Regions from separate parts of the Agromyces sp. NSFZ genome, predicted to be linked through region 2. Evidence: predicted binding sites of a transcription regulator. Region 2 holds the regulator's gene; each other region holds the start of a gene.
What was found. Region 2 encodes HrcA, which represses chaperone genes, less so after heat shock. Its sites were predicted from a motif close to TTNGCACTCGNNNNNNNCGAGTGCNAA; they were not measured.

Region 1 (7,370 bases), 1.3 Mb from region 2:
CGTCTGCTGACGCCGTGGTTTTGACAGTATTGCGCCCCCATGGCGGAAACAAGTCGCCGCGGTCACAACCGTGTAACGCCACCGGAATCGTTACCTCACCGACACCTTCACGGCCGAAGACGCACGGAATCGGCGTCGAGACGGCGTCTTTCGGGAGATTCCGCCATCGCGCGGGTCGAGCTTCGGAAGCCGATCCTCGCCCGTCAGATCGGCTCGAGGGCCGCCCGACGCGTGGCCCGCACGCCGCGGAGGAGGTCGAACGTGAGCACCACCAGAGCGAGCCAGACGAGCGCGAACCCGATCCACCGCTCGAGCGGCATCGGCTCGCCCAGCACCACGACGCCGACCAGGAACTGGATGAACGGCGCGAAGTACTGGATGAATCCCATGTAGATGAGCGGGAGCCGCCGTGAAGCCGCCGCGAACAGGAGGAGGGGCACGGCGGTGACGGCGCCGGCCATGAGCAGGAGCACGGTGTGCCACGCGCTCACGGTGCCGATCGTGAGGCCCGTCGTCATCGCGACGAAGACGAGCTGGACGACCGCGAGCGGCGCGAGCCACATCGTCTCGATGGTGAGGCCCGACACCGCGTCGACCTTCGGACCGACGCGCTTCTTGATGAGCCCGTAGAAGCCGAACGAGAACGCGAGCACGAGGGCGATCCACGGCAACTGCCCGTACCCGACCGCGAGTACGGCGACGGCGACGATCGAGATGCCGACGGCCACCCACTGCGTCGCGTTGAGGCGTTCGCGCAGCACGAGCACGCCGAGGAAGACGGTCACGATGGGATTGATGAAGTAGCCGAGCGCGGCCTCCACGACCTGCTCGGTGAGCGCGGCGAAGACGTAGGTCTGCCAGTTCACGAAGATGAGCAGGCCGGCCAGGCCCATGATGAGCACGACGCGCCGGTCGCGCATGAGCGCGGCGAACGGTTTCCAGGCCCGGGTCACGACGATGAGGAACGCGCAGAAGACGAGCGAGAGCAGCACGCGCCAGGCGACGATCTCGAAGGGGTCCGACGGTGCGAGGGCGATGAAGTAGACGGGCAGGAAGCCCCACAGCCCGTACGCCGCGATCGCGAACGCGAGCCCCGACCGGCTCACGGAACCGTTCGAGGCGAGCGGGGCTGGAGTCTCGGATTCCGGGCGATTCGACACCGGTCCACGATACGCCGGTGTTCGGCCATGGATGCGACGAGACCCGGATGCCGCATGGGCATCCGGGCCTCGGTGGACTCGTGTCGAGTGTCGCGTATCGACTAGCGGACGACGACCGCGAGCACGTCGCGGGCCGACAGGACGAGGTAGTCCTCGCCGCCGAACTTCACCTCCGTGCCGCCGTACTTCGAGTAGATGACCTTGTCGCCGACGGCGACGTCGAGCGGGACGCGGTTGCCGTTGTCGTCGATGCGACCGGGGCCGACCGCCACGACCTCGCCCTCCTGGGGCTTCTCCTTGGCGGTGTCGGGGATCACGAGACCCGACGCGGTGGTCTGCTCTGCCTCGACCTGCTTGATGACGATGCGATCCTCGAGCGGCTTGATGGAAACCGACACGGTTGACCCCTTCTCTAGTTGAAGAAACTGTCTTGACGAAGACTGATTAGCAGCCTCACTGCGAGAGTGCTAAAGCGAGTCTAGGGGCGATTTGGCACTCGTGCAACGTGAGTGCCAGCCCCCTTCGACGAGCTCGGGGACCGACGACTCAGGGACCGAGGGCTCAGTGCTAGCGTGGCCGGGTGAACCGTGCCGAGCTCGTCGAACTGCTCTCCCCCGAGGGCCTCCGGTTGCTCGACGGGCTGCCCGACTGGGACACCAAGGCGGACATCGTGCGCACGGTCGCCGCACTCCGTCAGGAGGGTCATCCGCCTGGCCTCGTCGCGACGGTCCTCAGCCAGTCGAAGCTCCGAGCGAAGGCGCGCGCGAAGTTCGGCGAGTTCGCCTCCCGCATGCTCTTCACCGAGGCCGGCCTCGAACAGGCGACGCGGCTCAAGGTCGCCGCCCTGCACGCCGGCCGATTCTCGCGAGCCGGCATCGGCCATGTCGCCGACCTCGGCTGCGGCATCGGTGGTGACGCACTCGCCCTTGCCGCGGTCGACCTCGAGGTCACGGCGGCCGATGCCGACGAGGTGACGGCGGCGATCGCGGCCTACAACCTCACGCCATTCCCGAAGGTGCGGGTGCTGCACGCCCGCGCCGAGGACGTGCCGCTCGGGGGCATCGGCGGCGCGTGGCTCGACCCCGCACGCCGCACGACCGCGGGCGGCACCACGAGACGGCTGGCGGATGCCGCGGACTACTCGCCGAGCCTCGACTTCGCGTTCGGCCTCGCCGATCGCCTGCCCGTCGGGGTGAAGCTCGGACCGGGCACCGATCGCGGCGTCATCCCCCCCGACGCCGAGGCCCAGTGGGTGTCGGTCGACGGCGACGTGGTGGAGCTCGGGGTCTGGATGGGAAGCGTCGCGCGGCCCGGCATCCGGCGCGCGGCACTGGTGATCCGCGACGACCGCGCCGCCGAGCTCACCGCCGGAGCCGACAGCGAGGACGCGCCGGTCGGGCCGATCGGCGACTACCTGTACGAGCCCGACGGCTCGGTGATCCGCGCCCGCCTCATCGGCGACCTTGCCCGCGCGAACGGTGCGTGGATGATCAGCCCCGGCATCGCCTACTTCACGGCTGACGCGCCCTTCGAGTCGCCCTTCACGCGCGGCTTCCGCGTGCTCGAGCACCTGCCCGCTGAAGAACGCCAGCTGCGTCAGGCGCTCGCCGCCCGCCGCATCGGCACGCTGGAGATCAAGAAGCGCGGCGTCGACGTGGACCCGGCCGCACTGCGCACGCGGCTGAAGCTCCGGGGTGACGAGACGGCGACGATCGTGCTCACCCGCGAGGCGGGTCGGCACGTGGCGCTGCTCGTCGAGCGGCTCTGACGCCGGCGCTCGCCACCGACGGCGACGGCGACGGCGACGTCGCGGAAGCTGCCCTGCCGCGATCGGCCGGAGCTCAGCTCGGCAGCGCCCCGAAGACGATCGCGTAGTAGCCGATCCACACGGCGGAGAAGACGAGCCCGGCGATGCCGGTGCCGATGCCGACGAACGCGAGCATGCGGCCCTCCGCCTCACGACGCAGGCCGAGCACGCCGAACACGAGGGCCGCGATCGAGAGCGGCAGCATCCAGCCGACGAACAGCGACGCGAGCGCTCCGATGGCGCCGAGGAGCGCGGCGACCCAGCTGTAGACGCGACGCTGCTGGGTCTCCTCCTCGACGGCGGCGGATGCCTCGCCACCGAGCGCCGGGCGGTGCACCACGAGCAGCTGGCCCGTGGGCAGCCCGCGCAGTTCGCCCGTATCGAACGGCACGTCGAATTCGCGCACGGCGGGATCGGCCCGAAGCGTCGGTTCCGACGGCGGCGCGGCAACCGGGATGACCGGCTCGGGCTGCGGTCGCGAACCCGCTGCATCCGGCGTCGTCGCCTCGGGCGGGCCCGGCGAACGTGAGGGGTCTGCCGAAGGCGACGGGCCCGGAGAACGTGAGGGGGCCCCGCCGTCGGGCGGGACCCCTTCGCGATCAGACATCACTCGACCTCGGGCACGCTCAGTACGAGTAGTCGTAGAACGACGTGCTGGCGAAGGCGATGCTCCAGAGGACGATCGAGAGCAGGCCGATGGCGAGGCCGACGAATCCGAGGATCATGCCGGTGAGCCACATCCCCTTGGCGGCGGGCTCCTTCTTCTTGCCGAGGAAACCGAGCACGACGGCCGCGGCCGGGATGATGAGCTGCATGATGCCGCCGACGATCGGGATGAACACCACGAAGAATCCGACGAGGCCGACGATGCCCGCGATGAGCGAGATCAGGCTCAGCACGGGCGTCGGCTTCGCCGCGGTCGTGGTGCCGTAGGCCGGCGCGACGTACCCGGGCTGACCGTAGCCGGGCTGGCCGTACCCGGGCTGCCCGGAACCGGGCTGCGATGCTCCTGCGGCCGCGACGGGTGCCCCGTAGGCGCCGGGGGGCGGTGGCGGAGGCGGGGTCGACGCCCCGTAGCTCGGGGTCGACGGCGGAGCGGGCGGTGCCGGCGGAGCGGGAGGCTCGGGCGCCGAGGGCACCTCGGGCGCACCCGGCACCCCGGGCGTCTCGGGGGCCGACGGCATGCCGGGGTAGGTGGGCTCCGACGGCGCCGGGAAGCCCGGCTCCGGCTCGGAGGGGAACGTCGGCTCCTCGGGCGTCGGAGCCGTGGGCTCCTCGGGCGTCGGGAGGGCGGGCTCCTCGGGCGTCGGAACCATCGGCTCCTCGGGGTTCGGAACCGTGGGCTCGTCGGGCCGCTCGGGCTCGCGCGGGGTGGTCGGGTCGCTCATGGTGTTCGCCTTTCGCGAAGTCGAGGAATCGGCGATCAGTAGGTGGTGATGTACCCGCCCTGCCACAACGCGGCGAACACCGCGAAGAACAGGATGGTCCCGATGATGGCGAGCACGATGCCGATGTAGCCGATGATGAGGCCGGCCACGGCCAGGCCGCGGCCCTGCTCGCCCGTCTTCTTGATCTGGCCGAGCGCGATGTGACCGCAGATGATGCCGACGAGGAAGCCGATGCCCGTGGCGAGGCCGATGAGCGAGGCGACGAGCGAGACGATCGCCAGCGTGTTCGTCTTCGCGCCAGACGGGGCGGTCTGCCCGTACGCCGGTGCGGCCGGTGCGGCCGGTGCGCTGCCGTATGCCGGGGCCGGGGCGGCCGGGGGCGGCGCCGGCTGCGACGGCGGCACGGAGCCCGGCTGGTCGGGAAGGTTCGGATCGGTCACGTTCGTGTGTCCCCTCGATGCTGTGGATTTCGTCGCCGCGGCCTGCGGCGACGGTGGGATGCACGCGTTCCGACGCGGCATCCGCTCACTACGTTGCACACACTATCGCGGCGACGGCGTCACCGACAGACTCCCGCGCGGAGGGGTTACGCCTGGATATCGGTGACGGGAAGGGTGGAGTCGGCACCGAAATCGAGCGACGACGGCGGATGCCCCGCCATGATGAGCTGCGCGCCGAGCTCGGCGATCATGGCGCCGTTGTCGGTGCACAGCGAAAGGGGCGGAATCCGCAGCGCGATGCCCGCCGCGGCCGCTCGCTCGGCCGCCAGCTCGCGGAGCCGGGCATTGGCGATGACGCCTCCGCCGAGGAGGAGCCTGGGCACGCCGAGGTCGGTGCAGGCGGCGACGGCCTTGGTCACGAGCACGTCGACGACGGCCTCGCGGAAGCTCGCCGCGACATCCGCGAGCGGCACGGTCTCGCCCGCGGCCACCCGCTGCTCGACCCAGCGGGCGACGGCGGTCTTGAGCCCCGAGAAGCTGAAGTCGTAGCGGTGCGCGGCGAGGTCCTTCGGCTGCGTGAGCCCCCGTGGGAAGCGGATCGCGTTCGGGTCGCCGCCGATCGCGGCCCGGTCGATCTCGGGGCCGCCGGGGTAGGGCAGGCCGAGCAGTCGCGCCACCTTGTCGAACGCTTCACCCGCGGCGTCGTCGACCGTCTCGCCGAGGAGCTCGACGTCGGACACCAGGTCGCGCACGAGCAGGAGCGACGTGTGGCCCCCGGAGACGAGCAGCGCCACCGTCGGCGTCTCGAGCGGCGCCTCATGGTCGAGCAGGTCGGCGCCGACGTGGCCGACGAGGTGGTTCACCGCGTACAGCGGGCGGTCGAGCGCGACCGCGAGCGCCTTGGCAGCGCCGACACCCACCATCAGGGCGCCTGCCAGACCCGGCCCGTTCGTGACGGCGACGGCGTCGACCTCGGCGAGCGAGATCTCGGCCTCGGCGAGCGCGGCGGCGATGGTGGGCCCGAGGGCCTCGAGGTGAGCGCGGGCGGCGACCTCGGGCACGACGCCGCCGTAGCGCGCGTGTTCCTCCATGGAGGAGGCGATCACGTTGGCGAGCAGGTCGGTGCCGCGCACGATGCCGACACCCGTCTCGTCGCACGAGGTCTCGATGCCCAGCACGAGGGGCGCGTCGCGGTTCATGCGGTGCTCCCGGTTCCGGTTCCGGATGCCGCTGGGCGCGTGACCGCCGGCGGCACGGCGAGGCGCATCGAGATGGCGTCGACGCCGTCGGGTTGGTAGTAGCCGCGGCGCACGCCGATCTGCTCGAAGCCGAGCGACTCGTAGAGCGCGCGGGCGATGGGGTTGTCGGCACGCACCTCGAGGAAGAGCTCGGCGAGGTGGCGACGGCGAGCCTGCGTGATGAGCGCGTGCATGAGTCCGCGACCGAGGCCGATGCCTCGCGCGAACGGGGCGACCGCGATGGTCTGGATGTCGCCCTGGCCGCTGCCCGACGGCGCGAGCAGGCCCGCGTAGCCGAGGAGTCGCCGGTCGGGATCCTCCTCGTCGTCGTCGACCGCGACGAGGTAGTACCCGTGCGGGCTCTCGAGCTCGCGGCGCATGGCGTCTTCGGGCCACGCGTCGTTCACGAACGTCTCGCGCTCGAGGCGCATGATCGCGTCGAGGTCGGCGGGCCTGGCACGCCGCATGAGCACGCTCACTGCAGCACCCGCTTGCCGGCGGAGGGCGTGACATCGGGTGACCGGAGGTACAGCGGCGCGTCGTCGGCGAGCGGCAGCCGCCGGGCGGCGAAGGCGAGTTCGGCGAGCATGCCGATCGCGCCGGCCGGAACCGTCGCGGTGTCGAGACGGATGCCCCGTGCCCCGGGCACCTCGTCACGCGGAACGAGTCGCGGGCCGTCAGTGCGCACGGGAAGCGCGTCGCCGTCGAGGCCGCCGTACTCGGAGATCGCGAACTCGCGGCGACGTGCATCGGTGACGACCTGCAGCGGGCCCGTGCCGCCCCCGCGGTACCAGGACCATGCGACGGCGTCGTGGCTCACGACCGGCACGAACGGCTTCGAGAGGCCGAGCGCGAACGCGTGCGCCGCGGCGATGCCGACGCGCAGGCCCGTGAACGGACCCGGGCCCATGCCCGCCGCGACGCCCGAGAGGTCGCTCGCCCGCACACCCGCCGCCTGCAGCGCTTCGAGGATGAATCCGCCGACGACCTCGGCGTGCCGCATGGTGTCGGCCGTGCCCGTCTCGGCGAGGCAGCGCAGTTCACCGCTGGCGTCGTCGCGATCGACGACGGCGACGCTCGTGCCCGTCGAGGTGTCGATCGCGAGGAGCATGGATCCCAGCCTACTGGGCGTCGTCGAAGCGGCTCCCCGCCCAGCGCGGGCCGTGACCGCGCACCTCGAGCATTCGCGGCTCGTCGGCGCCGAGGAACTCGGCGTCGGCGGCATCCGTCATCGCCGCGGTGCCCGCTCCATCCGGGCGTTCGATGACGACGTCGAGCCACGACTCGGCCACGTCGTCGAGCAGGCCGGCTCCCCACTCGACGACGACCACGGCGTG
Region 2 (7,370 bases):
TCGTTGAGGGCGTCGTAGAGCGGCCGCAGGTAGGGGTCGATCTTCTCGGTGAGGGTGCCGGGCAGGAAGCCGAGCCGCTCCCCCGCCTCGACGGCGGGACGCGTGAGGATGATGCGGTTCACCTCCTTGCGCTGCAGCGCCTGCACGGCCTTCGCCATGGCGAGGTAGGTCTTGCCCGTACCGGCGGGGCCGATGCCGAACACGATCGTGTTCTCGTCGATCGCATCGACGTACTGCCGCTGGCCCTCGGTCTTCGGTCGGATCGTCTTGCCGCGTGCCGAGACGATGACCTGCCCGAGCATCTCGCTGGGCTTGGAGTTGGGGTCGGCTTCGAGCATCCGGGCGGAGCTCCTCACTTCGGTCGGTGTGGGGTCCTGGCCGCTGCGCACGAGCTCCAGGAGTTCTTCGATGAGGCGGCGGACGCGCAGTCGCTCCTCGGTCTCGCCGCGGATGGCGATCTCGTTGCCGCGCACGTGCACCTCGACGCCGGGATACTCGCGTTCGATCGACGAGAGCAGGCGGTCCTGCGGTCCGAGGAGCCGTACCATGGCGATGCCGTCGATGTGGAGCCGGTCCTCATCGTCGCGAACCTGCCGCGGCGCTGCGGGCCCCGTCTGGGCCTCGGAATCCTGCGGGTCAGCCGGCAAGCGACGCCTCCTCGAGGCCGCCCGCGAGCACGTGGGCGTGCACATGGAACACCGTCTGTCCGCCGCCGGGGCCCGTGTTGAACACCAGTCGGAAGTCGCCGTCGGCGAGCCTCGCCGCGACCTCCTGGGCCACCTGCACCAGCTCGGCGAGCAGGCTCGGGTCGCCGGCAGCGAGTTCGACGACGTTGCGGTACTCACCGCTCTTCGGTGCGACCACCACGTGCACCGGCGCCTTGGGTGCGATGTCGTGGAACGCCATCACCCGATCGGTCTCGGCGACGAATCGCGCGGGGATCTCGCGGGCGGCGATACGCTCGAACAGGGTCGGCCCGGTGCGCGAAGCGGTCATCCTCCCATCGTAGCGACGGATGCCTCACCACCGCCCGAGCGCGACGTTGAGCACCGCGATGGCGGCCGGCCCGGCGGTCGAGGTGCGCAGCACGGATGCCCCGAGCCGCACGGGTTCGGCGCCTGCGGCGACGAGCCGCTCGAGCTCGGCGGGCGCGATGCCGCCTTCGGGGCCGACGACGAGCGCGAGGTCGCGGCCGTCGGGTCGGAGGTCGGTGAGGGCCGCCGTCGCGGTGGGCTCGAGCAGGAGCATCCGCGCGTCGCCGAGCCGGCCGGCGAGTTCGGCGGTGGTGGTCACCGGCAGCACCTCGGGCACGCGCGAGCGGATCGACTGCTTGACCGCCTCGCGCACGATGGCGGCCCAGCGCAGTCGCCCCTTCTCGGCCTTCGGGCCCTCCCAGCGCGACACCGACCGGGCGGCCGCCCACGGCACGACCGCGTCGACGCCGAGCTCGGTGGCGGCCTGCACGGCGAGCTCGTCGCGATCACCCTTGGCCAACGCCTGCACGAGCGTGATGCGCGTCGCCGGCGCCTCCTCGACGAGGATCTCGTCGGCCTCGAGCACGAGCTCGCGGGCATCGGTCGATGCGACGACGCCGTGCACCACGGTGCCCCGGCCGTCGCCGATGGCGATGCGCTCCCCGGCTCGCACGCGGGCGACGGTGACCGCGTGCCGCGCCTCATCACCGGTCAGCGCGACCGCGTCACCCGGCGCGACGCCGGCGAGGTCGAGCGACTCGTCGAGGTAGAGGTGGCTCACCGCGACATCCGTCAGCCCAGGAAGCGGTCGCGGAGCCGCGCGAACAGACCCTGCTGGAAGTGGCTGAGCTGCGGCGCCGGCGCCTTCTTCGATGATGCGAACTGGTGGATGAGGTCGCGCTCCTTCGAGGAGAGCTTCGTGGGCGTGACGACCTGCACGCCGATCTTCAGGTCGCCGCGGCCGGCGCCGCGGAGCCTCGTGACCCCGCGGTCCTTGACGGTGAGGATCTCGCCGCTCTGCAGGCCGGGCCGGAGCTCGACGTCGACGTCGCCGTCGAGCGCCTTCACCGTCGTGTTCGTGCCGAGGATCGCATCGGTCATCGCGACCTCGAGGGTGCAGAGCAGGTCGTCGCCGTTGCGGCTGAAGACCTCGTGGCCCCGCACCTTGATCTCGAGGTACAGGTCGCCGTTCGGGCCACCGGCCGGACCCGCCTCGCCCGAGCCGGGCATCTGCAGCCGCACGCCCGTGTCGACGCCGGCCGGGATGTCGACGGGCACCGTGCGCCGCGCGCGCACGCGACCCTGCCCCTGGCAGGTGACGCACGGCGTCGCGATGATGGTGCCGTACCCGCGGCACGTGCCGCAGGGGCTCGACGTCATGACGTTGCCGAGGAGCGAACGCACCGAACGCTGGATCGAGCCGGTTCCGCCGCAGATGTCGCAGGTGACGGGCGACGTGCCGGGCTGGCAGCAGGAGCCGTGACACGTCTCGCAGATGACGGCCGTGTCGACGTCGATGTCGCGATGCGTGCCGAAGATGACCTCGTCGAGGCCGACCTCGACGCGGATGAGCGCGTCCTGGCCGCGCTCGCGTCGCGACCGGGGGCCGCGGCTCGCCTGCCCCGCGCCGAAGAACGTCTCGAAGATGTCGCCGAACCCGCCGAAGCCCTGATCGCCGAAGCCGCCGCCGCGGCCGCCCAGGTCGTACTGCTGGCGTTGCTTCGGATCGCTCAGCACGTCGTAGGCGTGAGTGACCTCCTTGAAGCGCTCGGATGCCTCGGCGCCGGGGTTCACGTCGGGGTGAAGCTCTCGGGCGAGACGTCGGTACGCCTTCTTGATCTCATCGGGGGTGGCGTCGCGCGAGACGCCGAGGACCTCGTAATGGTCGGCCACGGAGGGGCTTGTCCTTTCGATTGCCGGATGCCGGTCGGAACGACGGGCGGCGGATCAGCTCTCGCCGAGCGTGCGGGAGAGATAGCGGGCGACGGCGCGAACGGCCGCCATGCTGTTGGAGTAGTCCATGCGGGTCGGGCCCACGATGCCGAGTCGGGAGACGTCGCGCCCCGGGATCTCGAACGCACTCGACACGACCGAGGTCTCGCCGAGGCCGAACGGCGCGTTCTCGCGTCCGATGCGCACGACCACGGAGTGCTCGTCGGTGGCCATCTCGCCGAAGAGGCGCAGCAGCACCACCTGCTCCTCGATCGCCTCGATGACACTGAGGATGGAGCCGGGGAAGTCCTGCTCGGTGGCCACGAGGTTCGCGGCCCCGGCCACCACGAGCCGGTCGGGGCGCTGCATGCGCGCCTGGTCGGCCAGGGTCGCGGCGAGCGTGTGCAGCACCTCGGCGTGGCGGCGGTCGACGCTCTCGATCTCGCCTGACAGCGCCTCCGCGGCATCCGCCATCGTGCGGCCCCCGGCCGCGCCGTTGAGCCGCGCGCGAAGGTCGGCGAGGGTCTCGTCATCGACGGGGTGCTCCACCTCGGCGAGGCGCTGTTCGACCTGCCCGGAATCGGCGATGAGGATGCACAGCACCCGCGTCGGCGAGATCGAGACGAGCTCGACGTGCCGCACGCGGGCACTCGCGAAGCTCGGATACTGCACGACGGCGAGCTGCTTGGTGAGCTGCGACACGAGGCGCACGGTGCGCGCGAGCAGTTCGTCGAGGTCGCTCGATTCGCCGAGGAAGGTCTCGATGGCCTGTCGCTGCGCGGAGGTCAGCGGACGGATCTCGGTGAGCTGGTCGACGAAGACCCGGTAGCCCTTGTCGGTGGGGATGCGACCGGAGGAGGTGTGCGGAGCCGCGATGAGCTCCTCCTCCTCGAGGAGCGCCATGTCGTTGCGGATCGTGGCGGCCGACACGCCGAAGGCGTGCCGCTCGACGATCGTCTTCGAGCCGACGGGCTCCCGGGAGGCGACGTAGTCCTGCACGATCGCGCGGAGCACGGCGAGGCTGCGTTCGGAGACCATGACCCTCGCTTCCTCTCGCTTAGCACTCCCTGTATCCGACTGCCAATACTACCGCGACATCCTTCAAAAGAGGCCGTTGCCACCGCTCGCCACGCGGCGATACCGTATGGGTACTCCGCGGGTCCCAGCAGCGATCATCCCCCGTCGCGCCCACGCGGCTCCACCGTGAACCCCCTGAAAGGCATGCCATGACCGACCCGAACCTCCCTGCGTCCGATCCCAACGCCGCACCGTCGCCGCAGCCCGCCGCGGCCGCACCCCTGTCGCCCGAGCAGGACATCCAGTGGGGCTCGTTCGCCCACCTCGGCGGCATCCTCGGCTTCATCCCGGCCCTGATCATCTGGCTCGTCTTCAAGGACCGCGGCACGTTCACGAACACCGAGGCGAAGGAGGCCCTGAACTTCCAGGTCACCCTGGTCTTCGGCTACGTGATCGCGGCGATCCTCATGATCGTGGTGATCGGCGCCTTCCTGTCGTGGGTCGTGTGGATCCTCGGCGTGGTCTTCTCGATCATCGCCTTCCTCCAGGCCAAGGACGGCAAGCACTACCGCTACCCGTTCGCGATCCGCCTCATCAAGTAATCCGAACGTAAGTTTCGCCCGCCGTGGGGGCGTCCTACTCCCGTGGCGGCCGTCGCTGTGCCAGCATGAACACCGAAATGAGTCTCGCCGCGAGGACGAGCCCGAACGAGGAGATCTGATGTCCGACACCCCCACCCCGCCCCCGCCGCCGCAGAACCCGTACGAGCAGAGCCCCGCGCTCAGCCCGAACGACGAGAAACTGTGGTCGACGCTGATCCACATCGGTGGCATCTTCTTCGGCTTCATCCCGGCGCTGATCGGCTACCTGATCCTCAAGGACAAGGGCCCGTTCGTGCGCGCGCACACCGCCACGGCGCTGAACTTCCAGATCACGATGACGATCGCCTACGTGGTCGGCTCGATCCTGACGTTCGTCATCATCGGCATCTTCATCCTCATCGCCGTGTGGGTGATCGTGATCATCTTCAGCATCATCGCCGCGATCAAGGCCAACCAGGGCCAGCCGTACTCGTACCCGCTCACGATCAAGTTCGTGAGCTGAGAGGCGTCAGTCCTCGAGCAGGCGCCTGACCACGGCGTCCGCGAGCAGCCGCCCTCGCCTGGTGAGTGTCAGCCCACCGGCGAGGGCGGCTTTCGCGTCCACCATGCCATCGGCGATCAGTCCGGCGACGGCGCGACGGCCGCTCGGCGCGAGGGAGGCGATGTCCAGTCCCTCGCGGATGCGCGTGGCGAGCAGCACCCGCTCGGTCTCACGCGTCGACGCGACGAGCACCTCGCGGCCCACCGCGGGCGAGTGACCGGCGGTCACCCGGTCGGCGTACGCCGACGGATGCTTCGCGTTCCACCAGCGCACCCCGCCCACGTGGCTGTGCGCACCCGGGCCGACGCCCCACCAGTCGTCGCCTCGCCAGTAGCCGAGATTGTGTCGTGATCGGTGCTCGGCCGCCGTGGCCCAGTTGCTCACCTCGTACCACGTGTACCCCGCCGCGTCGAGCAGTTCGTCGGCCAGGTCGTACATGTCCGCCTCGAGATCATCGCTCGGCTGCGCGAGCTCTCCTCGTCGGATCTGCCGGGCGAGCTTCGTGCCGTCCTCGACGATGAGCGCGTAGGCGCTCAGGTGATCGGGGCGCTGGGCGATCGCGGCTTCGACGCTCAGGCGCCAGTCGTCGAGCGACTCCCCCGGCGTGCCGTAGATGAGGTCGAGGCTCACGTCGAGACCGGTATCCCTCGCCCAGCCGACGACGAGCGGCACGCGCTCGGGGTCATGGGTCCGGTCGAGCGCGGCGAGCACATGCGGCACGGCCGACTGCATGCCGAAGGACACGCGCGTGAACCCCCCTTCGGCGAGCGTCGCGAGGTACTCCGCGTCGACCGAGTCGGGGTTCGCCTCGGTGGTCACCTCGGCGCCGGGGGCGAGCCCGAACTCGGCGCGCACGGTCGCAAGCATCCGCACGAGGTCGTCTGCGGGCAGCAGCGTCGGCGTGCCGCCGCCGAAGAAGACCGTCTCGGCGAGGCGTTCGGGGACTCCGGATGCCTCGAGCACGCGCCGCGACATCCGCAGCTCGCCGATGGCATGGTCGGCGTAGTCGACCTGCCGGACGCCGCGCAGCTCGCTCGCGGTGTACGTGTTGAAGTCGCAGTACCCGCAGCGCACCCGGCAGAACGGCACGTGCACGTAGACGCCGAATGCGCGCTCGTCGGCGCCGAACGCGGCCGACGGCGGGAGGAGCCCGTCGAGCGGCGCCGGATCGCCGAGCGGGAGCGCCGACGCCATCAGGTGTAGGCGGGATGCAGGGCGCGGAGCTCGGTACGGGTGAGCTCGCGGCGCTTGCGGCGCTGCGTCGGCGCGACGCCGCGGGTGTCGAACATCGACCGGATGGTGAGCCATACGCCGTCGTCGTCGCGGTGCTCGAGGATGAACGACTCCTCGCCGCTCTCGGGACCCTCGGCGGTCGTGCCGTAGGCGAATCCGACGCGCTTCGGCTCGTCGATCACGTAGACGACGAGCACCGGGGTGCGATGGGTGAGGATGCGCCCCTTGCGCACGAGCGTGGCGGTCATGCCTGCGGCGATGTAGGGCGTGCCGTCGGGGCCGAAACGGTCCTCCGTGCGGAGACCGGGCTGCTCGGCGAGCGGAGTGCCGTCGGCGTCGTACACGATGCCCGGGTACTGGGCGCCGGTGCCGGGCGAGATCTCGGTCACCTCGAAGCCGGCGCCCCGCTGGATGCCCCAGGTCATCAGCGCCTCGGCCGATCGTGCGAAGCGCTCCTCGCCGGAGCCGAGGCGCACCGAGTCCTCCGCGGGCCGGAATCCGGCCGGCGGGTACCGCAGCAGGTCGGGGTCGAGCGTCGCGCCGATGGCGCCGTACGTGACCGACTGGTCGGTGAACGTGCTGCGTCGGGTCATCCGTTCATTCTACGGATGTCGCCTGACCGGCTCCCGGGAGCGCCGCGTCCGGCTACTTCTTGGCGTCCTTCTTCTCGGTCTCACCCGAGAGCGCGGCGATGAACGCCTCCTGGGGCACCTCGACGCGACCCACCATCTTCATGCGCTTCTTGCCCTCCTTCTGCTTCTCGAGGAGCTTGCGCTTGCGGGTGATGTCACCGCCGTAGCACTTGGCGAGCACGTCCTTGCGCATCGCGCGGATCGACTCGCGCGCGATGATGCGTGCGCCGATGGCTGCCTGGATGGGCACCTCGAACTGCTGGCGCGGGATGAGCTCGCGCAGTCGCCCGGTCATGAGCACGCCGTAGGCGTACGCCTTGTCGCGGTGCACGATGGCGCTGAACGCGTCGACCTGCTCGCCCTGCAGCAGGATGTCGACCTTCACGAGGTCGGCGGCCTGCTCGCCCGCGGGCTCGTAGTCGAGCGACGCGTAGCCGGC
Region 3 (7,370 bases), 1.7 Mb from region 2:
GGCACTCACCGCCACCGTGAGCTGCCGGGCCAGATCGCCGCCCGTTCGCCGTCCCTCCGCCGCTGACGTCGTCATCACCGCTCCTGCCGTCGTCTCGTGGATCCCCGGTCGTGTCGCAGTGCCAGCCTATGCAGGGGGCGCCCCGGTGCCCATCAGTCCGCGCGGAGTTCCTCGCGAATCCGTCGCAGGTCCTCCATGAGCGACCCGACGAGGATCCAGTGCCCCGACGCAGGCGGAGCGACCACGAGCGCCGACGTCAGCGCCGGCATCTCCGACGTGAGCGGCTCGGCCTCGGGCTCCGCGACGCGCACGGCAAGACGAACGTCGTGCGCCACCCGGCGCAGCTGCTCGGCGATGGCGCGCACCGTCGGCTCGTCGTGCAGCGTCTCGTCGTAGTGGTCGGCGAACGCACGCGTCATCCCGATCAGCTGCGTCACGATCGGACTCAGCTTCGTGAGCAGCTCGCGCAACCGGCGCAGCTCGCCGCGGTGCGCGGAGCGACGCGGGTTCAGGGTGAGCGACTCCTCGCCGGCGACGATCGCGGCATCCGCGGCATCCCGCATCGGGCGCAGCAGTCGCGCCTCGATCATGAGCCCCTCGAGGTCGGCGCGCGAGCGGGCCTCGCCGAGCGCGTCGGCGAGACGGTCGACGGATGCCGCGAGCTCGCCGCCGAGCCGCGCGAGCTGCTCCCGAGCCGGGGCCACCGCCACCGGCGGCACGATGAGCGCGTTCACGATGATGCCGATCGCCGCGCCGATCAGCGTCTCGAACACCCGGTCGAGCGCGTACTCGGGCGAGGACGCGCCGAGCGCGAGCACGAGCATGGCGCTGATCGCCACCTGGTTGCTGGTCACGGGCGTCATCTTCAGCGCCCACGCGACGAGCATCGCGACGACGATCGCGACGAGGATGACCCACGTGCTCTGCCCGAGCAGGAGCGAGAGCCCCGACGCGACGAGCACTCCGAGGATGACGCCGATCGAGCGCTCCAAGGCCTTGCCGAACGATTGGTTCACGCTCGGCTGCACCACGAGCAGCGCCGCGATCGCCGCGAACACCGGCAACTGGCCCTGCACCACCCAGCCCGCGACGAGCCAGGCGGCTATGGTCGCGACGGCCGACTTCAGCACCTGCAGCAGCGGCACCCGAGTCGTCGCCCGGAAGGTGGCCGTGATGCGCATGCGCCAAGGCTAGCCGCGCGCGGGCTCCACCGGCTCGGCGGGCTCGCTCGGCCCGGCGTGCTCGCTCGGTGCCACGCGCTCGATCGGCCCGGCCGCTTCGCCCACCGGCTCGATCCGGGGGACGCGCCGGATCGACGCACTCACGACGGCGGCGACCGCACAGAGCCCGGCCGCGCCGAACCACGCGATCGTGTAATCTCCCGTGTGGTCGCGCACGAGCCCCGCGGCGGTGGCCGCGATCGCGGCGCCCACCTGGTGCGACGCGAACACCCAGCCGAAGACGATGGGGCCGTCGGCCCCGAACACCTCGCGGCAGAGCGCGACGGTCGGCGGCACGGTCGCCACCCAGTCGAGTCCGTAGATGACCACGAAGACGATGATCGGCGGCTGCACGGTCGCACCGAGCAGGAACGGCAGCACGGCGAGTCCGACCCCGCGTCCCGCGTAGTAGATCGCGAGCAGGATGCGCGGGTTCACGCGATCGGTGAGCCAGCCGGATGCCACGGTGCCGACGATGTCGAAGATGCCGACGAGTGCGAGCAGGCCGGCCGCGGTGGTCTCCGGCATCCCGTGATCGTGTGCGCCCGGGATGAAGTGGGTGCCGACGAGCCCGTTCGTCGTCGCCCCGCAGATGGCGAAGCCGGCCACGAGCGCCCAGAAGGTTCGCTTGCGCGCGGCCCGCGCGAGGGTCGTGAGGGCAAGCCGGGCGGCGTTGCCGCGAGGGCGAGCCGGTGCCGTCCAGTCGTCGGCGGCGCCGAACGGCGTCGTGCCGAGGTCGGCCGGCCGATTCCGGAGGAAGACGAGCACAAGCGGCACGACCGCGAACGCGGCGATGGCGACGAGGAGCGACGCCTGCCGCCACCCCTGCTGCTCGACGAGGATGGCGATGAGCGGCAGGAACGCGAGCTGCCCCGTCGCGCTGCCCGCCGTGAGCACGCCGACCACCAGGCCGCGGCGCCTGACGAACCACTGGTCGGCGACCGTGGCCGCGAAGACGAGCGCCATCGATCCGCTGCCGAGGCCGATCATCACGCCCCACGTGAGCACGAGCACCCACGGCGCCGTGGCGAAGATGCTGAGCGCGGCGCCGGCCCCGACGAGCACGAGGGCGAGGCTCGTGACGGCCCGCATGCCGAACCGCGCCATGAGCGCGGCCGCGAACGGGGCCATCAGCCCGTAGAGCAGCAGATTCACCGTCACCGCGGTCGAGAGCTCGGTGCGCGTCCAGCCGAACTCCGCCTCGAGCGGCAGCATGAGCACGCCCGGCGCGGCGCGGAAGCCGGCCGCCCCCACGAGCGCCAGGAACGCGACTGCGGCGACGATCCACGCCGGGTGCAGGGAGCTCGTGTGCCGGGGTGTGCGCGTGGTCATCCCCCGATTCTCACGTATGGCGCGGGGCATCCGTGCCGTGGGATCCGGTCATCCTCCCGCGGGATCCGGTCGGCGGCCGCCGACCACGCCTCAGACGCCGCGGGTCAGCCCGGCGAGCGCCTCGGCGATCGACTCATCGCCCGACACGAGGTCGAACTGCGTGCGGGACGCCGCGCCGGTCTCGAGGAGCGCGGCGATCGTCGCCGCGACATCCGCTCGGGGGATCGAGCCCGCGGGCAGCGCGGCGCCGACCCGCACCGATGCGGTGCCGGACTCGTTCGTGAGGCGGCCCGGTCGCACGATCGTCCAGTCGAGGTCGCGCGATCGCACCGAGGCATCCGCTTCGCTCTTCGCACGCAGGTAGAGCTGGAACACGTCCTGCGAGTCGGGATCGAACCGGTCGGCGCTCATGGCCGAGATCACGAGGAGCCGGGGGACTCCGGCCGCCTCGGCCGCGTCGGCGAGCAGGATGGCGGCGTCCCGGTCGACGGTGAACTTGCGCGCGGCCGAACTGCCCGGGCCGGCCCCGGCCGCGAACACCGCGGCATCCGCGTTCTTCAGCACCTGGCCGACCTCGTCGACGGATGCCTCCTCCAGGTCGAGCACGACCGCCGCAGCGCCCGTCGCGTCGACGTCGGGGCGGTGCTCGGGGTTGCGGATGATCGCGATCGGCTCGTGCCCGGCGTCGGCGAGCAGGCGTTCGAGGATGAGGGCGATCTGGCCGTGGCCTCCGGCGATGACGACGCGCATCGCCCCAGTCAACGCGGCCCGGCCGAGCGGCGCAAGTGACGTCCGGAATCTCTCGAACAGGTCTTGGCACTCTCTGCCCGAGAGTGCTAATCTGAACCTACTTGAGTCGGATGGACTCAACTCTTGGACACACCGCCGCGAACGCGGCAGCGAACAAGGAGGAGAAGCCATGGCTGTGTACTGGGACCCGTTCCGCGACCTCGACCGCCTCGCGCAGGGACTGATGGACACCCGACAGGCGCCGCGCATGATGCCGATCGACCTGCACCGTGACGGCGACCACTACGTGCTCTCGGCCGACCTGCCGGGCGTCGACCCTGGCTCGATCGACGTGGACGTCGACGGGCAGTTGCTCACGATCCGCGCCGAGCGCACCCTGCGCTCCGAGTCCGACGTGCAGTGGCTCGCGCACGAGCGCCCGAGCGGTTCGTTCCTGCGCCAGCTCACCCTGGGCGACGGCCTCGACACCTCCGCGATCAGCGCGCATTACGACAACGGCGTGCTGAGCGTCGTCATCCCGGTGAGCGAGAAGGCCAAGCCGCGCAAGGTGCAGGTGCAGAGTGCGCCGCACGCCGAGAAGGAAGTGACGACCGGGGCGTCGGCGTCGAGCTGACGAACCGAGCACGAACGGATGCCGCGGGCCGAGCCCCGCGGCATCCGTCCGTGACGCGTCGGTGGGCGGGGCTAGCGTGGCCCGTATGACGTCGCCCGCCGCGAACCTCGCCCAGCTCGCCACCGACTTCTGGGAGTGGCGCGACGCGACCTCGTTCCGCACGTCAGACGACATCCCTCGCGTCGAACGGCCCGCCGGGTGGGTGCCTCGCTTCGATCCGGCGGCGATCGAGGAGTTCCGGAGCGCCCTCGGCGGATTCGCCGAGCGGTGGCGCGACATCGATGCCGAGGCGCTCGCGGCGCTTCCGGTCGAAGTTCAGGTCGATCACCGGCTGCTCGGCGCGGCGCTCGCCCGCGTGCACTGGGAGCTCGACGTGCTCCGCAACTGGGAACGAGACGCCGTGTTCCTCACGTCGCAGATCCTGGGTCCCTGGTTCGACCTGCTGCTCGCGCCGCCGCCGTTCGAGGCGACGCGGCAGGCCGACCTCGTGCGCGTGCTCGAGGCGGTTCCGGGGGCCGTCGACCGGGCGATCGCGAACCTCGAGCGGCAAGGAGTCGCCACACTCGCGCGCGTCGCGGCCGCCGAGCTCGCGGGCATCGGAGCACGGCTCGCGCACTCGGTCGAGGAGCTCTCGCCGCTGACGGATGCCGCGACCGCCGCGGCGCTCGCCGCAGCCCGACCCGCCGCGAGCGACGCGCTCGAGCGGTACCGTACGTGGCTCGAGGCATCCGCCGACCGCCTCGCGCCCGACGTGGTCGTCGGACGCGACGCGTTCGTCTGGTACCTGCGGCACGTCGCCCTCGTCACGGCCGAGCCCGAGGAGCTGGTGCGGGCTGCCATGCAGGACGTTTACCGCAGCGTGGTCGGCGAAGCCGTGTCGCGTACACGTCATCGTGACCTCCCCGAGGCGCCGCTCGCCGCCGATTCGGCGGCCCTGGTCGCCGCCGAGGAGGCCGCCGAAGCGCAGGTCCGCGCGTTCTCCGACGCCGCCGGCCTGCTGAGCCAGCTGGCGTCGCTGCGTCGCTACCGCTTCGCGGCGACGCCCGCGTACCTCGAGCCCGTCGCGTTCCTCGGCGTCACCGACGATCTCACGAGCATCCGACGGGTCGCGCACGACGCGACGTCGTACGTGCCCGAGCCTTCTCCCGACCTGCCGTACTTCGATGCCGCGAGCGCCCGCGACCCACGGCTCGGCATCATCCACGAGGGCGCCCACGCCCAGCAGTTGGCGTTGTCGTGGGCCCATCCGAATCCGGCGCGCCGGCACTTCATCGACTCGGTCGCGAACGAGGGCATCGCGCACTACAACGAGGAGCTCATGCTCACCGCGGGGCTCTTCGAGGACGCCCCGCACTCTCGAACGATCGTCCACAACTTCGTGCGGCTGCGAGCCCTCCGGGTCGTGGTCGACGTGAACCTGGCGACCGGCGAGTTCTCGCTGCACGACGCGGTCGACTTCTTCGTGCGGATGGTGCCCATGGATGTCGCGACGGCGACCGAGGAGACGTCGTACTACGTCGCGACGCCGGGCCTCGCGATGGCGTACCACGTGGGCAAGCTCGAGGTGCAGCGCATGCTCGCCGATGCCGCGGTCGCCGCGCAGCTCGACGGCGCCGAGTTCTCGGTGCGCGAGTTCCACGACTTCGTGTGGCGCAACGGCAACGTGCCGATGTCGCTGCAGCGCTGGGAGCTCCTCGGCGATCGTGCCGACGTCGATCTGCTGGACGCAGCGGGCGCGTGGTACTCGGAGGCGTCGCTGGGCTGAGCGTTCCGCCCATCGGCGGCGGAGTGGGGCCGAGCGGGGAACGAGGACGCGTGTTCGGCGTCCGCTCGACGGATTCCTGCCATCGATGCGTCGAATCCTGCCGTCGCCACAGAGGCCTGCAATACCCCTCCCGGGTACTGCGTTGTCGAACTCCAACGTCATCGCACTCGAGACAAGGAGCACCTCTGATGCCAGCACCATCCGTGAGCCCGCCCGCGCCCCGCCGCTGGCTGGGTCTCGCCCTGATCGCCGCCGCGCAGTTCGTCGTCATCATGGACACCTCGATCATCGGCGTGGCGCTGCCCGACATCCAGGCCGCCCTGGGCTTCACGCCCGAATCGCTGTCGTGGGTCTTCAACGCCTACGTCGTCGCGTTCGGCGGGCTGCTCCTCCTGGGCGGTCGCCTCTCCGACGTGTTCGGCGCCAGGCGCGTGTTCGTCGCGGGCTGGGTGACGCTGCTGCTCGGCTCCGTCCTCGCAGGCGCCGCCGGCACCGCCGCCGTGGAGATCGCCGGACGTGCCGTGCAGGGCGCCGGCGCGGCGCTCATCGCCCCGGCAGCGCTCACCCTCCTGATGACGCTGTTCGGCGGAACCCCCGACCTTCCCAAGGCGTTCGCCGTCTACGGCGCGGCCGCCCCCATCGGCGGCACCGCGGGTGTGTTCCTCGGCGGCGTGCTCACCGAGTACGCGAGCTGGCCGTGGGTGTTCTACGTGACGGTGCCGATCGCCCTCGTCGTCATCGCGCTCACCCCGCTCGCCCTCCCGCGGGTCCGATCCGGCCGAGGCCGCATCGACCTCGGCGGCGCCGTCTTGGCGACGCTCGGCCTCGCCGCCGTCGTCTACGGCGTCGTGCGTGCGCCGGAGGCCGGCTGGGCGTCGGTCGAGACGCTCGTCGCGCTCTCCGCGGGCGCCGCGCTCCTCGTCGGGTTCTTCGCGATCCAGGCGCGGAGCCGCCAGCCGCTGCTGCGACTCGGGATCTTCCGCACACCGCAGCTCGGTGCGGCGAACCTCGCGCAGCTCCTCCTCGGCGCCGCGTGGGTTCCGATGTGGTTCTTCCTGAACCTCTACCTGCAGCACGTCCTCGGCGCAGGCGCGTTCGCGTCGGGCGCGGCGCTCCTGCCGATGACGGTGCTCATCGTCGTCGGCATGACGCTCCTCGCACCTCGCCTGCTCGCCCGGTTCGGGGCGAAGCCGCTCATCGTGTCCGGCTTCGTCCTCCTCGCGGCAGGCCTCGCGTGGCTCGGCTTCGCACGGCCCGACGGCAGCTACGTCGTCGACGTCCTCCCCGCGTCGCTCGTGGCGGCGCTCGGCATGGCGCTCGCGTTCGTGCCGTCGCTCGGCACGGCGATCGGAGCAGCCCGCCCCGAGGAGACCGGCGTGGCATCCGGACTCGTGAACACGAGCTACCAGATCGGCTCGGCGGTGGGCCTCGCCGCGATGACCGCGGTCGCCGCCGTCGTCACGCAGGGCGCCGTCACGCAAGGCGGGGCGGATGCCGCCGCCACGACATCCGGTTACTCCGCCGCGTTCTTCGGAGCCGCCGCGCTCGCCGTCGTCGGCGCACTCATCGCGAGCGTCCTCCTGCACCGCCCGCCGGTCACGTCGGCCGACGCGGACGCCGCAGGCCGCGAGGAGGCCGCCGCCGAGCGGAGCCGCTGAACGGAAGCAGCACGCGGGTGGGGCCGTCGACG

Region 1: groES (co-chaperone GroES) is a predicted target of HrcA. The motif match lies at 1,650-1,676, and genes of this name have one in related genera.
Region 3: ACVFI9_RS17445 (Hsp20/alpha crystallin family protein) is a predicted target of HrcA. The motif match lies at 3,366-3,392, and genes of this name have one in related genera.

The regions. Positions count from the first base shown of each region.
Region 1 is NZ_CM149585.1:3,294,881-3,302,250, forward strand. It holds gene rarD (EamA family transporter RarD) at 204-1,160, opposite strand; gene groES (co-chaperone GroES) at 1,262-1,558, opposite strand; gene ACVFI9_RS15565 (class I SAM-dependent methyltransferase) at 1,741-2,928, shown strand; gene ACVFI9_RS15570 (hypothetical protein) at 3,002-3,373, opposite strand; gene ACVFI9_RS15575 (DUF4190 domain-containing protein) at 3,594-4,355, opposite strand; gene ACVFI9_RS15580 (DUF4190 domain-containing protein) at 4,391-4,795, opposite strand; gene tsaD (tRNA (adenosine(37)-N6)-threonylcarbamoyltransferase complex transferase subunit TsaD) at 4,942-5,994, opposite strand; gene rimI (ribosomal protein S18-alanine N-acetyltransferase) at 5,991-6,512, opposite strand; gene tsaB (tRNA (adenosine(37)-N6)-threonylcarbamoyltransferase complex dimerization subunit type 1 TsaB) at 6,509-7,144, opposite strand; gene tsaE (tRNA (adenosine(37)-N6)-threonylcarbamoyltransferase complex ATPase subunit type 1 TsaE) at 7,155-7,370, opposite strand, start outside.
Region 2 is NZ_CM149585.1:1,990,838-1,998,207, reverse strand. It holds gene ACVFI9_RS09495 (PhoH family protein) at 1-548, opposite strand, end outside; gene ACVFI9_RS09490 (histidine triad nucleotide-binding protein) at 637-996, opposite strand; gene ACVFI9_RS09485 (16S rRNA (uracil(1498)-N(3))-methyltransferase) at 1,021-1,755, opposite strand; gene dnaJ (molecular chaperone DnaJ) at 1,767-2,867, opposite strand; gene hrcA (heat-inducible transcriptional repressor HrcA) at 2,922-3,944, opposite strand; gene ACVFI9_RS09470 (DUF4870 domain-containing protein) at 4,133-4,525, shown strand; gene ACVFI9_RS09465 (DUF4870 domain-containing protein) at 4,644-5,027, shown strand; gene hemW (radical SAM family heme chaperone HemW) at 5,034-6,260, opposite strand; gene ACVFI9_RS09455 (DUF1990 family protein) at 6,260-6,892, opposite strand; gene lepA (translation elongation factor 4) at 6,945-7,370, opposite strand, start outside.
Region 3 is NZ_CM149585.1:3,674,390-3,681,759, reverse strand. It holds gene ACVFI9_RS17465 (tryptophan-rich sensory protein) at 1-75, opposite strand, end outside; gene ACVFI9_RS17460 (FUSC family protein) at 153-1,181, opposite strand; gene ACVFI9_RS17455 (MFS transporter) at 1,191-2,552, opposite strand; gene ACVFI9_RS17450 (NAD(P)-binding oxidoreductase) at 2,643-3,302, opposite strand; gene ACVFI9_RS17445 (Hsp20/alpha crystallin family protein) at 3,472-3,915, shown strand; gene ACVFI9_RS17440 (DUF885 family protein) at 4,001-5,680, shown strand; gene ACVFI9_RS17435 (MFS transporter) at 5,869-7,338, shown strand.